3 regions of the Sediminibacillus dalangtanensis genome follow, and region 2 is predicted to be linked to each of the others. Evidence: riboswitches for the same ligand, from Rfam matches in the RefSeq annotation. Region 2 holds a riboswitch; each other region holds the start of a gene.
What was found. Region 2 has a riboswitch for thiamine pyrophosphate ahead of ERJ70_RS16015 (ECF transporter S component). Riboswitches for the same ligand answer to the same signal wherever they lie in the genome.
Positions count from the first base shown of each region.

Region 1: linked by a shared signal. The riboswitch ahead of thiT (energy-coupled thiamine transporter ThiT) and the one ahead of ERJ70_RS16015 (ECF transporter S component) in region 2 are both predicted to bind thiamine pyrophosphate.
Region 3: linked by a shared signal. The riboswitch ahead of tenA (thiaminase II) and the one ahead of ERJ70_RS16015 (ECF transporter S component) in region 2 are both predicted to bind thiamine pyrophosphate.

Region 1 covers NZ_CP046956.1:1,572,383-1,577,833, reverse strand. The annotation lists gene ERJ70_RS07950 (hypothetical protein) at 1-512, opposite strand, end outside; gene ERJ70_RS07945 (DUF1028 domain-containing protein) at 697-1,581, opposite strand; gene ERJ70_RS07940 (YflT domain-containing protein) at 1,742-2,101, shown strand; gene ERJ70_RS07935 (hypothetical protein) at 2,242-2,391, opposite strand; gene thiT (energy-coupled thiamine transporter ThiT) at 2,439-3,014, opposite strand; TPP riboswitch at 3,111-3,212, opposite strand; gene ERJ70_RS07925 (universal stress protein) at 3,321-3,734, opposite strand; gene ERJ70_RS07920 (cation:proton antiporter) at 3,811-4,998, opposite strand; gene ERJ70_RS07915 (M3 family oligoendopeptidase) at 5,332-5,451, opposite strand, start outside.
Region 2 covers NZ_CP046956.1:3,235,940-3,241,390, reverse strand. The annotation lists gene ERJ70_RS16035 (phosphotriesterase family protein) at 1-6, shown strand, start outside; gene ERJ70_RS16030 (creatininase family protein) at 22-759, shown strand; gene ERJ70_RS16025 (SIS domain-containing protein) at 771-1,499, shown strand; gene ERJ70_RS16020 (hypothetical protein) at 1,591-1,773, shown strand; TPP riboswitch at 1,857-1,987, shown strand; gene ERJ70_RS16015 (ECF transporter S component) at 2,103-2,681, shown strand; gene ERJ70_RS16010 (ABC transporter ATP-binding protein) at 2,696-4,159, shown strand; gene ERJ70_RS16005 (energy-coupling factor transporter transmembrane component T family protein) at 4,176-4,976, shown strand; gene ERJ70_RS16000 (carbohydrate ABC transporter permease) at 5,420-5,451, opposite strand, start outside.
Region 3 covers NZ_CP046956.1:181,184-186,634, forward strand. The annotation lists gene ERJ70_RS01020 (D-alanyl-D-alanine carboxypeptidase family protein) at 1-392, opposite strand, end outside; gene lepB (signal peptidase I) at 624-1,175, shown strand; gene ERJ70_RS01030 (transcriptional regulator SplA domain-containing protein) at 1,484-1,741, shown strand; gene splB (spore photoproduct lyase) at 1,734-2,762, shown strand; TPP riboswitch at 2,823-2,925, shown strand; gene tenA (thiaminase II) at 3,104-3,808, shown strand; gene thiD (bifunctional hydroxymethylpyrimidine kinase/phosphomethylpyrimidine kinase) at 3,832-4,659, shown strand; gene thiM (hydroxyethylthiazole kinase) at 4,652-5,449, shown strand.

The DNA.
Region 1 (5,451 bases), 1.7 Mb from region 2:
AGGCCTGGCGCCACTTGAATGACATAATCAGACGACAAAGCCATGCCTTGCCCGGCAAGAGCTACAGCAACCGCTGCCACAACTGCAGGCAGCCCCGCTCGGATGGCAGCTGGAACGAGAAGAGCGCAAATAAGAGGGACAGCTGGGGTGGGCCAAAAAAACAGGGAAATAACATAAGTAACACCAACTAATACAAAATAGGCTAAATGTCCATTGACCATAACCTTTTGGATTGGCTGAATCATTCGTCTGTCGGCATCCAGATCCTTTAAGGAATGAAGCAGCGCAACCATAAAAGTGATAATCAAAAAGATGTTAAATAGTTCTTTCGCAGCTACAAGATTAGCGTTAAAAATGGCTGTGAATCCACCGATGACGCTGCCTTTAAAAACCCAGGAAACCAGAAAGGTACCCAGAAGCGTTGGCAGTACCACCCCTTTACGAAAAATCATCGTAAGGATAATTAATAACGTAAAAGAACCGTACAACCAATGGGATACAGTCAATTCCATAGCAAGGAACTCCCTTCAATTGGTACTGCTTATGTGTGTGCTATAGCCTATGCAATCGGAGACCATGGAGTTCCGGCGCATCCTTGAAGGAGTGCCTAGACTCTTTCCCCTGTATTACTACTGGGGCGACAGAGCTATCCTATAAGAAACGCCTTAGCCTCTATGGCTAAGACGTTTAATGTTACTACTTATTTAAAAAATCCAATACTTCTTTATCAATCTTACCCGGTTCTAATTCCCTTTCCTCAAAATTTTCGGTATGAAGGTACTCCGTCAGCCCCTTCTGAAGCTCTTCCTCGGATACTTCCATACTCCGGAGATATCCCTTGTTTACCAAACCAGAGATCACCTTCTGCTTTGTTGTTCCCTCAATCAGAAGTACGTTTTCCTGTTTTATCTCACCGAAATAAAGCTGCTGAAGCTGATAAAGACGGATAATTTCTTGGATAGGTTCAGGATGGTCATCAACCCGTAAATCGACAAGCCTGTCATTGAACCCACCATATCCTCCCTTATCTTTCACAACATACAGTGCTGCCGACTGCTTTCCTCTACTATCCCCACCAGCTTCTTGGGCAGCTTGCAGGCATGCCAGCAAGCGTTCTGCCAATGTTCCTTGTGATCGTTCAAAGGTCTTAGCCATATGGGAAACAGTGGCTTCATTTACGAGAATGTTTCCCTGGGCCGCAAAATTTTCTCCGCGGGTTCCTCCTGCCCAATCATAGCAATGTACCCCAGTATAAGTAGCGCTGTTTCCCTTCGCATCTACTATGCCAACCTGACGTTCTTCCCTCTGTGGATCGTCTTTTGTCAAAAGGTCAATAACTTCTTCAGGTGTGTACCCTTTTTCAAGAAGCTCAAGACCCTGTGGACCGTAAGAAGGATTGGCAAAAGCCTGGGTCGCTACTGCTCCCACTCCAGCCTTTGCCCACGGCACGACAGACCCTACCGCAATAAACTTTGATTGAACAGCAATCCCATGTTCTCCTGTTTCCGGATCCACTCCGACAATGGAAAAAGTTGCTACGATATTTTTCTTCAAATTTATTCCCCCCTTAATGACCTGCATTCATTTTAGAACAATACTACCAAGAACAGCAATTTATTTACCTGAAAATTTATCCTTTTCTGACATCATGTATGGTTGGAGCTCCCCTTTAAAGCGTTTCATTCTATGTGGGAAGGGTATTTTTATTTATGAAATGGAAAATAAAAAAGGAGGGCTTTATATGTCACCATTTATTCGCAAATATACAAACGACGAACAATTACAACAGGATGTAAACAAATTAAGTCAAAAGGGCATTGATAAAGATAACGTATATGTTCTTGCCCATGACAGCGATCGGTCGAAACGTGTTGCAGATAATGCAGACGCCAATACCATCGGATTAAACGAGATGAACTTAAAAAGTGCCGTTGGTAATCTGTTCAATAAAAAAGGAGACGAACTTCGTACCAAGTTGAAAGAAGTAGGTTTATCTGATGTGGAAGCTAATAATTATGAGGAAGAATTGGACGAAGGGAAAATTTTACTGGTCGTTACCAATACCGATAACGTAGAAGAAATTTTAACCAATACCCTTTAAGAAGAATATGGGGCTGTCGCAAAAGAAAGACTTTTGCGGACAAGCCCCTATTTGTTAATTAGGAATGTTCCATACAGGGAAAGAAAACGCATCGGTTGGTATGCTTTAAGATTATGTACCATGATTCAATTACTTCAGGATCACTGTTTGTCTGATTCTTCTTCCAGTTCGTCCTGTTCACTACAATCAACGCAAAGCAGTTTCCCCTCATGATGAATACCGTCAAAAAAACCATCCTTACAATAAACAGCTTTATTACAACGAATACAGTTGCCGATAAGTTCCTTCATTAAAATTCAACCTCCTTTTTCCTCCTTACGATCCGTTTTCGTCGTTATCATGGTCTGGCTTCTGCCAACCGTGGCTGTTTATAGAACAAAAAGGAAATGACTATCGAACTCAATATAAACGCCGGAAGCATGTAAGAACCATTATAAATTGCGGAGTAAAGCCAAATCGGCTGTCCTTCGGGCGCATTTTCCGAAAAGAAGAATACGCCCGCCAACAAATGACCCAAAAAACGCAAACTGCATCCTAGAAGAACACCGAGTGAAATGTACACAAAAAATACTGAATGTTTTCCTGCTTTCAGTGCTGCTTGTACCTTTGTTGATACAACTCCTGCAGTACCGAGAGCAGTAAAGGCCAAACCGTATTCTATCAATCCTTGTAATGGTGTAAGAATATAAGCTGTACCGGTCACCACTTGAAATGCCCCGAACAACAGACCGCTCAACAGTCCCCCTTTCATGCCCCACCTGAAAGCAAAAAGAAATACTGGTATCATGGCGAAGGATACAGAGCCGCCTTGCGGCCAAATTTTAAACGATAAGAAAGGAATAATATCAAGTACGAGTGCCATAGCAGACATGATAGCTACCTCGACCAAAAACAGTGTTTGCCTTGCTTCCATCGTGCACACCCCCATAGTTTTAGTTATCGACAAAAAAAGCAATGCAAAAGGGGAAAGCTTTCCTGATGGAAATACCCGTTGCATTGCTTACCTCGCCATCATAAAAGCCGCCATTCCTACGCTAGTGTTAACTAACAGGTTCAAAGGGTCTGAACATCAGTGTTCACTCTCAGCCAGTTGGCTCCCCCTGAAGACTTCGGCATCCTCTTTTTTTGTTAGACACAGTATAACGAAAACTGCCTTGCACCGCAAAAAGGAAACGATGGATTGGAGTTATATCTTGCGGAATTATTATTGCTTATACCGTTAAACTGGAATGACAGTTACTGGGACAGTCGACTTTTGCAAGACTTTATAAGTGACGCTTCCAAGCTTTTTCTTTGCTGTTCGCGGTGCTAGAATAATTCCTTTTATCGCTTTCCCTTTTGCCTCTTCACATATTTCCACTGCGGGGATTCCCCAGCGTGTTTTACAAACAACCTCTACCTGATCCTTTATTCTCTCTTCTGCTTGATTCAGGATTCTGTCGGATGTTTCCTTTTTATAGTTTTCCAACGTCTTTGTTCCGACTTTTGATTGCGCATACTGTGTATGGACTTTCGGCTGGACGTTCAACAATCGGATTCCATAACCACTTTCAAGCGCCGCTTCTACAGCATGATCAACTGCCGATAAACATTGTTCACTGCCATCGACTGGCACCAAATAAATTTTCTGCATGGGCGTTCACCTCTATTGCAGTCTATTCAATTAGTAAAAGAAAGGCACCAACTGATGGAGAAAAATTTTCACAGGCTTATTCTTTTTCTTTTTCTTTCGTCAATGGATAGACACCGACACTTTGAATGACTAATGACAATAAGACGGCTGCGAAAGTCAAAGACACTAGAACATTATCCTGATCTACACCCGCTTCTAATCCCAACAATAATGCGACCGACATCGTTCCTTTTATGCCGGACCAGGTAATCAGGCCAACGTCACCTGCACTGAATTTTTTCCTCCAGGCAGGTACCGCGCTCGTAAAACCAGCCAATACAAGGAAACGGACAACAAGCGATAAAACAAAAATGATAAAAGCAAGGACCCAGCCGGGAAATGCAAGGTAATCTGCAGCATCTATGCCGATAAGCAGGAAAATGAGGGCTAACACAGACGGCTCAACAATGGTCCAGAACCCATCAAGTGAGTCATGGAAATAATCTTCTTTTTCCGTTTTACCGAATTCCCAAGAAAGCATGATCCCAGCAGTGACAGTTGCCAAGACACCAGAAATACCAATTTTTTCCGCGATATGGAAGCTTCCGTATGCGACGATGATGCTGAGCATAACCTGGTACTGTTTATGGTGTGTATAGTGCACAGCCCTGCTGAGAAGCCAGCCAAAAATAATCCCGAGGATGACCCCGCCTGCAGATACGAGTAAAAATTCGCTTAAGAAGGAAACAATTGAGAAAGATTCTCCACTTTTATACATAGTCAAAAGTACCGAATAGACAACGATGCTTGTTCCATCGTTCACCATCGATTCACCTTCTACAATATCGGCTATTTTTTCATTTCCCGTTGATTGCTTCAAAATGGAAACAACCGAGACCGGATCAGTCGGTGTCAGGATTGCCGCAATCAAAAGCGCTCCTAACAGGGAAATTTGAAGGAAAGGCCCACTGATAAAATAAATGGCGACACCTAGAAGTCCAGCAGTCGCCATTAGTCCCACAGTAGTAAGCGTAGCAATGATCCATTTATTTTTCTTTAACGAATCAAGTGAAAACTGGTATGCGGAAGTGAACAACAAGGCTGGTAAAAAAACGTTGAAAATAATCTCCTTGGTAATTTTGAGAGAATCGAAATAGGATATAAACGATAACGCGATTCCTAAAAGCACCAACACCATTGGTACCGGAAAATACTTCTGTTTTTTATCAATGGAAAAAACGATATAGCCTAAGAATAATAGCAAAACGATCTGATGCGCTAACATGACTGAGACTCCCTTCTACAACATTCATTTCTATATCTATTCTTTAGCCTTAAAGCGAGCGGCTTAAACTGGCAGTATAAGCATATGTTTTTCTGCTGTCTTTTAACTGTCTCCCAGAAAACCAACTTGTATCCTTCAATCAACCGAATTGATTGAACTGAAAAAGGCATTGGCTTACAAATCGCACATGGCAAAATTTCTTATTCATCAAGTCACTTTTTTCAGACCTTGTTGCTTTTCAGGTATTACGAAAATCGTCTCCATAACAACGGAAAGCGGAACAACCACTGCGGGTGGTTGTTCCGCTCCCTTCGTACTATATAAAACAAGTATTTATCGCTCTGTCAGCTTTAAAAATTCTTCCACATCGTCCTTGCACAATTGGATGGCTTTCTCCCAAAACTCCATTCTGTCCAGGTGGACATTCAGATGTTTTTTAGCCAATTCCTCCAC
Region 2 (5,451 bases):
AACTAGAGAAGGGGTGCTGTTGTGAAGTTTCAATATCAAAACTCCTATAACATTAAAGAAGAAATCGAGCGTTCCAAAATTGCGATTCTTCCGGTTGGAGCAGTGGAAGCGCATGGTCCGCATTTGCCGCTCGGAACCGATAACTTTTTGGCTGAACGGCTGTCGGACAAGCTTGCTGAAGTGGTAAATGGCTTGGTTTTGCCAACGTTGCCGTATGGACAAGTATGGAGTCTGCGTCAATTTCCTGGTAGCATCACCGTCAGCAATCGTTCCCTGATCAGCTATATTAACGATATCGGCGAAAGCCTTTATCGACAGGGTATTAAGGTCTTTGCCATGGTGAACGGCCATTTGGGCAATGGAACAGCTTTGAAAGAAGCTGCTCGTGAATTGTATGAAACATGCCCGAAAATGAAAGTGTTGTATTTATTTTATCCGGGCATGAATAAGGCGGCAGAAGAAGTGAGGGAAACACCGTCCTCCCATGGCACCTATTTCCATGCCTGTGAAATAGAGACTTCCTATATGTTGTATCTTGCCCCGGAACTGGTAGAAATGGAGAAGGCGATCAATGATATTCCTGATATTCCGTTGAGTGCAGATGTCACGCCTACCCCTTGGGAGGAATTCACGGAAACCGCTGTATTAGGGGATGCCACCCTGGCGACAGAGGATAAGGGGATTTATATAATTGATATCGCCTTAAAAAACATGGTTCAATTAATAGAAGCGGCTAAACAGGAGACAGAACAAAACTAGGGAGGGTTTGGATGTTAGCCAATTACTTTGAAAAGGTTCATTCTCTGTTACAAGTAATCGAAGAAAAAGAGTTTACAGCTTTGCGCGAGGCTGCTGAAAAAATTTCTGCCTCGCTGCAGAACGATGGAGTGATCCACTTGTTTGGGTGTGGCCATTCGCATATTTTGACGGAAGAGGTTTATTATCGTGCAGGTGGACTAGTCCCCGTGCATCCGATCCTTCATGAACCGTTGATGCTGCACGAAGGAGCAGTCCGTTCTTCTACGTTGGAAAGAAAGAATGACTATGCAGCAAAGTTCATGGAGGAGCAGGACATCCGCCAAGGAGATATCATGGTGGTGTTGTCTACCTCTGGACGCAATCCGGTACCCGTTGACGTTGCGGGGATTGCCAAAGAGAAAGGCGCCTTTGTCATCGGAATCACCTCGATACAGTATTCACAAAGCCAGCCATCACGCCATACAAGTGGCAAGCATTTGTTTGATGCGGTGGATTTTGTGATTGATAATCATGCTCCGGTTGGAGATGCACTGCTTAGCCACCCGGAGGTACAAGTGAATTTCGCACCGAGCTCAACGGTGATTGGAGCTGCTATTATTAATGGATTATTTGCGGAAGCTATTAAACGGATGTCGGAGGATGGCTTTCAGCCGCCTGTCTTTTTAAGCGGTAACATAGAAGGCGCTGATGAGCATAACCAGCAGTTGATTGAAAAATACTCGGATCGGGTAACGTTATAGATAGGGAAAAGGTAACCGCAGAGCCTCGGTTACCTTTTCTTGTTTCCGCTTTTGTCTTATAGTGGGGATAGATGGTTAGGAGGGATTATGTATGGGACTCGTTGCTATTATTACCTATGTAATATCGTTGTTTATTCTCTATGTTGTCATTGAAACAGCGGTGAAAAACGGAATCAACAAATCAAATGTCGGTCGCCATTTCGATATGGACCGCCTAGAAGAACCAGAGGACACAAAGAAATCTTTGTTTGATACGGATTTGGATAAGGATTGAAAAAGCGAAGAACGGATTCATTATTTCATTGACAATACCTGTTCATTATGTGTTAAGATAACGATACAAAATAGAATAAGTTGTTTGTCCACTAGGGGTACCTTGAAATAGATGATGGCATCTATGGAAGAAAGGTTGAGATTAAAGTGAAACTTTAAGACCCTTGGAACCTGATCTGGTTGATACCAGCGGAGGGAAGTGGAGTAGCGGATACATATAGACTTGTGTGCTTCATGATATATCCAATACAACCACTTTCTTTGCGCTGGTAAAGAAAGTGGTTTTTTTGTGCAAAAAAAAATTTTATTAATAGGAGGAAGGACTTAATCATGAGTAAAGGGTTGAAATTGACAGATTTGTTGGTAACGATTATTGTCGCAATTATTTTCGGGATCATTTATAAATTATGGGGACCTTTATATGGGGTGCTCTCCACCTTTGGTCTCCAAGTAGAACAGCTGATTTATGGTATGTGGTTTATTGCAGCCATAGTTGCGTTTCTGATTATTCGAAAACCAGGTGTAGCTTTGCTTGCTGAGGTGGCGGCTGCTCATGGTGAATTTATTTTTGGTGGGGAATGGGGAATATCCACCCTATTATTTGGTATTGGCCAGGGATTAGCTGCGGAACTAATCTTTGCTGTCTTTCGTTACAAGCGTTACGACTTGTTCGTTGTATGTCTAGCAGGTATTGCCTCAGGATTTGCTTCGCTTGGTATTGATTATTTTTACGGTTATATCAATGATTTGGCGCTATGGAATTTCTTGTTGATGGTCGGCTTCCGATTACTCAGTTCCGTTATTATCGCTGGTATGGTCGGTTACACAATTGTCCAAGCGTTGGAAAAAACAGGGGTTACCAGCTTGGTTCGCCAAGCCTCAATAGAAGATTATAAGGCCTTGGAGTAGAAAGGTGGATGGCCATGACTACTGTTTCCAGTGTGAAAAACTTGCGTTTGAAGTTTCCAGGGAATGATTCTATGCTGTTAAAAGATTTTTCGATTTCTTTTGAACAGGGAGAAAAAGTACTGTTGTTAGGCCCATCCGGTGCTGGTAAATCTACGCTTTTGCAAGTACTCGCTGGATTGATTCCCAAATCCATTGATGTACCGGTAAAAGCAGATCAATGGACGATACCGGAAAGCTGGGGTTTTTTATTTCAAGATCCAGATACACAATTTTGTATGCCTTATGTAGATGAGGAAATTGCGTTCGTTCTTGAAAACTTAAAAATCCCGCAAGCCCAGATGAATGATCAAATACATTATTATTTACATCAAGTCGGCCTGAAACTTGATTCGATTCATACTAATATCCAAACACTTTCTGGTGGGATGAAGCAGCGATTAGCAATTGCTTCGATACTGGCTCTTCAGCCGGAAGTGCTATTTTTAGACGAACCAACCGCGTTGCTTGACCCGGATGGAACCAGCCAGGTTTGGAAAACAATTAAGGATATAGGAACAGATAAAACGGTGATCATTGTAGAGCACAAAATAGATGAAGTGGTTGATTATGTTGATCGTGTCGTTCTTTTTAATGCGCAAGGTGAACTCCTTGGGGATGGTCCAAAGGATGTTATTTTTCAACAGTATAAACAGACTCTTTACAAACAAGGGATATGGTACTCAGGGATATGGGACGATTATCTGCAAGGCAGTCGCCCCAGCAAGCCGGATATCTCTAATATCAGGAAAATACCAGTCCTTTCATTGAATCAATTTTCCGGGTTCAGGGGCAAGAACAAAAGAGTCGAAGTAGATCATGCCGACATTTATTCCGGTGAATGGATAGCGGTATTGGGTGAAAATGGAGCTGGAAAAACGACCCTGCTTCAATCCTTGATGGATTTAATAAAAACGAGCGGCTCCTATCATGTCTTTGGAAAGAATACAAAGAAAATAAAACGTCTTTCCGATTTTGTGTCATTTGTTTTCCAGAATCCCGAATTACAATTTGTAACGAATTCCGTTTACGACGAGTTAGCTTATACATTGCGGATACTAGGTTGGGATGCAGGAAAGATTGATCACCGGGTTTACCATTTGCTGCAGTTATTTCATTTAGATACTTATAAAACCCAACATCCTTATCAACTTTCCATGGGGCAAAAGCGAAGATTGAGTGTCGCAGTAGCACTAGCCCAAAACCAGCCGATTTTGCTTTTGGATGAGCCTACGTTTGGTCAAGATGCAGTCAACACATTTGCAATATTGGAAGAGTTAGAGCGGTTACGAAGAGAAGGTACTACTATCGTGATGGCAACCCATGACGGGCAAATTGTAAGGAATTTTGCCAGTAGATGCTGGTATATAGAAAATGGCAGGATGACGAAAGATGTTGCTGCACAAGAATATACCGACATTTATCCTTCCTATGTCTTGTAATAAGGAGAGAGAATAAATGCTATGGGAATTTTCCTATAAAGAAACCTGGCTTCATAAAATCAATCCAAGTTTTAAACTGGTGTTAGTTTTCCTGCTTTGTATCCAGGTACTCTTTATCCATAATCTAAATTTTATCATTAATTATATGTTGGCTGTACTAGTACTTTATCTATGCTTTACAGGACATCCATGTAAGCGGCTGTTACTTATTTCTGTTCCATTTATCATCCTGTTTTTGACTTCTTCCACCTCGATGATTTTTTTCGGAAAAGGGGAGGAAACGTGGTTTGAGTGGGGTTTGGTTCATATTACGGAAGAAAGCTTTTTTAGAGGGCTCCATATCGGTGTACGTGGACTTATATTTGCCGTGTTGGGGGTAGTTTTTGCGCTGACAACGAGACCGGTGTATTTGTTTTATTCCTTGATGCAGCAACTGAAGTTAAGGCCGAAATATGCATACAGTTTTATGGCAGCAGTTCAGTTGATCCCTATCATGGTTGAAGAGATGCAAAATCGGCGACATGCATTGAAAGTACGGGGATTACAATACGGGACCGGGTTTGGGGGTTTTATTGAAAAATTCCGTCTTTACTCGATTCCGCTGCTTTCTCAAAGTATTCGAAGGGCCCATCGTCTTGCGGTGGCCATGGAGGCAAAAAGTTTTCAGGGATCAGCGAACCGGACTTTTTATTACAAAATGGGGTTCTCCTGGTTAGATACCATATTCCTGTTATACTTCATCATATTCATCTCTGCATCTTATCTGTTGGCGATATACTTCCCTTATTTTCCTGCTGCAGATGTTCGTTTTAACTAAAGTCAAGTGGATCTTCAGCTCGCGCTCATCCCGCTGGAGTCTGTGTACCTTGCCTCCGTTAGATAGAAATAATTTTTCTTCTGGTGTGTTTTTTGTTATGCCTATTTCCGTAGCGATGAGAAGCACACATCAAACGACAGGATAAAACGAGAATATACAACTAAAAACCGAGCGAATTCATAAGCATTTAGAATTCGTTCGGTTTTTTCTTCAGTGGCCATGCTTTTGTCCCGGCTTTTACTGTGCCGCTAAAATTGTCGTCATATCATTCTTGATTTTTTTGGGTATTCCCAGCACTAGGGGAGTGCTTTTTGATAGCTCACCTTAGCTTTTGTAAACCATACATCAAACATAACAAAAAAACGTCCCATATCGCGGGACGTCTTTATAATTGTCTATTATCTTTCGAAATCTGCTAGAAACATAGAATCTTGACGTTAGTTTTAGAACTTCTGCCCGCCGGTAAGATTCGAGC
Region 3 (5,451 bases), 1.0 Mb from region 2:
GAAGAGTAGCCGGGTGTATTAGAAATCGTGTACGCATAGTCACTAATGGGAATTTGTTGATCCCAGGTTATTGTTCCTTGGTCGATTGCTTCCAGGACGAGGTATTCGGTCATCATTTTTGACATGCTTGCTACCGGAAGCGATTGATTGATTTGTTTTTCATATAATATTTGGTGGGTATCTGCATTTACCAATATGGCAGCCTCCGCTTTAAGTTGAAGGTCCGGAAGAAGGACTTCCTCTTCCACATGGAGAGAGGAGTCCTGGTACCTGACTTTTGTCGATTTCTCTTCTTCTGGTTCATCTGGGATCCCGCTGTAGAATGAAATTGCGATAAAGCTGGCAATCAGTAACAGAAAAACAAAAATGAGTGTGTACGTAAATGTTTTCATTTGAATTACCTCCGTGAATAAAGACGAAACAAAACGCGATCAGTCTACAAAAAAATGCATCGAAAGTTTTTATCTTGCAGGATAAAATGTTTAGGAAGAATTACCTGTGGCTTTGTAACTCGTACTGGATTCGATTAGGTAAGGTTCTTCTACTAAGTTAAAGTAAAAGGTAGGAAGAATTTCGCTTTCTATTACGCGATGGGCTTCCTCTCAAAAAGGTTGGGGAGATAAATGAATAACAATAGCGTGAAGCATGAAGTGCTATCCTGGCTGAAAACGATTTTGGTGGCACTAACGATTGTCATCGTTTGCCGTCATTATCTGATTACGCCTTCGATTGTGGAAGGCGAGTCGATGATGCCGACTTTGCATGACGGTGATCGCATCATCCTCAGTAAAATAGGTAAAATTGAGCGTTTCGATGAGATTGCATTTCAGGCACCAGACTCTGACGATGCTTACGTGAAAAGGGTTATCGGCCTTCCGGGCGATAAAATCGAAGTGAAGGAAGATATCCTTTATATCAATGACAAGCAAGTGGAAGAGCCATACTTGGAAGAATACAAAAAAAGTTTATCGCAAAGCCAGTATCTCACAAACAATTTCACACTGAAAGAAGTTGCCGGCAAAAGCATCGTGCCGGAAGGCTGCCTTTTTGTTCTGGGAGACAACCGTCTGGTCAGTAAGGACAGCAGGTACTTTGGTTTCATCGAAGACGACAGTGTCATCGGCGATGTTAAATTGAGAATATGGCCCTTAAAAGCCATCGGCATACCCGAATAAAACTAAGGGGGCGGTTCCATAAGTCTTTCACCGACTTATGGAACCGCCCCCTTGTTGATGCGTGGATAACGGGGCCAGTCCCCAAAGGGTGGACTTCTCAACATATTGTTTTGGCCGCGCTGTTTTTAGTCTGTATATTGTGTTTGCCGTGTAAGAGATCTGTACAGGAGGGTCAGTCCCCAGAGCCAGTCATTAGCACTTCTGGGTTGTTGTCGGGGACTGACCCCGTTTTTTTATCCTGTTTTTTATAATAATTTTTGGGGGGATTGGGATAATAAGGTTATCTTGATGGAGAGTTGGGTGAAATGATGGAGTATAATCAGGGTTATATGCCAGGTGAGGTGGTTTATGTGATTATCCGGAATCCGCATGTGCAAGGGGTGGCCAATGTGCAGGAGGCTGCAGTGGTGGCTGATCCGGACAATGGAAATGAACTGGCGCTGTTTTTGTACGATACATACTATCCATTAACGGAAGAAGTGGCAGTATATCGCTCAGAACAAGAAGCAGAACACGCATATCAGGTTGCATTTGGTACAGAGGGTTCGGAGGGGTTGCATGGTTAAACCGTTTGTTCCGCAGCTGGTATATGTAGAGCCAAGGGCCATGGAGTATCCGCTTGGTCGCGAGCTTATCGATAAATTTAAGGGGATGGGAATCGAAATCCGGGAAACGACCTCCCATAATCAAGTCCGTAATTTGCCGGGGGAAAACGACTTTCAGAAATACCGTAATGCAAAATCGACGCTCGTTGTAGGGATAAGAAAAACACTGAAGTTTGATACATCCAAGCCGTCTGCCGAATATGCGATACCATTTGCGACAGGGTGCATGGGGCATTGCCATTATTGTTACTTGCAAACGACGATGGGCAGCAAGCCGTACATCCGGACATATGTCAACACCGATGAAATTTTTGACGCAGCGGAAAAGTACATGCGTGACCGGGCGCCGGAATTCACGCGATTCGAAGCTTCCTGTACTTCGGATATTGTCGGGATTGATCACCTGACCCATACGTTGAAACGTGCAATCGAATATTTTGGAAAGTCGACCTACGGGAAACTCCGATTTGTGACAAAATTTGCCCATGTCGATCACCTGCTTGATGCTGAACATAACGGCAGAACCAGGTTCCGGTTCAGTATTAACGATGATTATGTGATTAAGTATTTTGAACCAGGGACTTCCAGGCTTGCCGAACGGATAGGTGCAGCGACAAAAGTAGCGGAAGCCGGATATCCGCTCGGTTTTATTGTCGCCCCGATTTATTTGCATGAAGGTTGGCAGGAAGGCTATCCGGAAATGCTGGAAAGGCTGGCGGATGCGCTGCCGTCTTCCGCAAAAAAAGATCTGACATTCGAACTGATCCAACATCGATTTACGCAGCCAGCTAAACGGGTCATTGAAAAAAATTACCCGATGACTAAACTGGAGCTGGATGAATCGAAGCGGAAATGGAAATGGGGCAGGTATGGTATTGGCAAGTACGTCTATAAGGATGAGGAACAAGAAGAAATGAAAGATGTTTTGAAATCGACCATCCATAAGCTGTTTCCTAAGGCAACAATTGAATATTTCACATGATAATAGCTTGTTTGACATTCTGATCCATTCATGTTTTAGTAAAAGTAGTTAAATATTTTGGAAGTCCACTAGGGGCGCCTCTAAGGCTGAGATAAGGAATAACCTTGGTCCCTTTGAACCTGAACTGGTTAGTACCAGCGTAGGAAAGTGGAGACGGGATTCGTCTATCTTTGGATAAACCTTACCAAGATTGAATAAACCGCTCCAGTTTCCTGGAGCGGTTTTTTGCGTTCCGGGAACGGAGTTCGGCTTACCAATCAATTGTTCTTTTCTTCGATATTATTTCCCCTCCATTTCCCAGAGGTTCTGGGCTTCCTCCAAAACAAGGGAGGAGTTTTACCGTGACATTTTCTGAACAATTAAGAAAGCAGGCAGATGAAGTTTTTGAAGGAATTCTACAGCATCCTTTTATCAGGGGAATAGCGGAAGGGAATGTACCTAAGCAGGCTTTGATTCACTATGTAAAAGCAGATTATGAATATTTATCTGCTTTCAATCGAATATACGGCCTGGCGATTTCGAAGTGCGAGGACCGGTCCGACATGGGCTTTTTTCAGGAACAAATCGGATTCGTCCTCAACAGTGAAATTCATCCACATGAGAATTTCTGCCGGGTGGCAGGCGTCAACTACGACGACCTGCAAGGAAGTCCGTTGCCACCTACTGCTGATCACTATGTCGCTCACATGAGCAAAGCCGCATACAGCGGAACGATGGGCGAAACCCTGGCAGCGTTGCTTCCATGTCCATGGACCTATCTGGAAATCGGCCGGGCCATATTGGAAGAAAAACAGCCGGATACTTCCCATCCGTTTTATGAATGGATTTCCTTTTATGCAGATGGGGAAATCGCGGAAGTCACCCATGAGTTATGCAGGAAAATCGATCGTTGGGCATCCAACGCCAGTGAACAGGATAAGCAAAAAGCGGCCCAAGCCTTTATAAAAAGCTGCCAACTGGAATATCGTTTTTGGGATATGGCCTATACGCAGGAAGAATGGCCGTTTTCGTTATCGTCTGATCAACAGATACAGACGTTTCATTAAAAAAACAGAGAGGGGGAAGCAGCATGATTGCAAGTGCTTTGACCATTGCTGGGACCGATCCTACAGGCGGAGCTGGCATTCAGGCAGATTTGAAAAGTTTCCAGGAAAGAGAAGTGTACGGGATGAGTGTGGTCACTTCTGTAGTTGCCCAAAACACAATGGGAGTGAAGGATGTTCAGCACTTGCCAGTCGATTTTATCGAAAAACAGCTGGATGCAGTATTTCAGGATATTATGCCTGATGCGGTAAAAACGGGAATGATTGCTACCAGTGAAATGATGGAGTTGATTGCCGGTAAACTGGTAAATCAACAATCCCCTTATGTAATCGACCCTGTCATGGTGGCAAAAAGTGGTCATGAGTTGATGGAAGAAAAATCAAAACAAACAGTCCGAGATAAACTGATTCCCTTGGCAGCTATTGCCACACCGAATATTCCGGAAGCGGAAATACTGGTCGAGTTTCCGATAAAGAATTTATCAGATGCCAAACGGGCGGCCAGGCTGATTGTAGAAGAGCTTGGAGCTGGAGCGGCAATCGTAAAAGGCGGACACCTGCCGGGAGAGGCTGTTGATGTTTTATATGACAAACAGGGATATCAATTGTTTCAATCGCCAAGGCTAGAAACCAAGCATACGCATGGAACCGGCTGTACCTTTTCTGCAGTCATCACTTCTGAACTGGCAAAAGGAAGAACAATACCGGAAGCGGTTGCTATAGGCAAGGAATTCATCACTGCCGCTATTCACCATACACTAGGAATCGGTAAGGGGAACGGTCCGACCAACCACTGGGGATACCGGATGAACGGACTGCCCGGTAAGAAGAAAGGGGTGGATTCTAATGAATGAGATTGCCAGTTTACTAATGAATGTGAGAGATAGACAACCGTTAATTCACAACATTACCAACCAAGTCGTCACTAATTTCACGGCAAACGGGCTGCTGGCCATGGGGGCTTCCCCGGTCATGGCTAATGCGGAAGAGGAAGCGGCTGACATGGCAGCGGTAGCGGATGCGCTAGTATTGAATATCGGTACGCTGACTGCACCGCAGGTTACTGCGATGCTCAAGGCAGGACAGGCAGCTAATCAAAAGGGAATACCTGTTGTGTTTGATCCAGTAGGAGTCGGAGCAACCTCTTTTCGAAACATGGTTGCCTTGAGAATTCTGGAAGAAATCGACGTTTCCTTGATCCGTGGCAACGCCGGGGAAATTGCTTTTTTAGCCGGGGCGGATGCAGAGATGAAAGGCGTCGATTCCGCTTTTCAAGGAGATGGGCGAAAGATAGCGGTTGAAGCCGCGAAACAGTTGGAGACAGCCGTGGTGCTTACTGGGGAAGAAGATGTTATCACAGACGGGAATTCTCTTTACTTGAGCGGGAATGGTCACCAACTACAAACGAAGATTACCGGGGCAGGCTGCCTGCTCAGTTCGGTGACTGCAGCGTTTTTAGCAGTGGGAAGCGATAAACTGTCAGCGGCAGCAGCTGCTGTCAGCTATTATGGAGCAGCTGCCGAATTTGCTGCTTCAGCGAGTGATGGACCCGGCAGTTTTCAATCAGCATTTCTTGATGCCTTGCATCAGTTGGACGAGGAAGGTTGGCTGAAAAAAATGCAATTAAAACGGGTGGATGGATAACC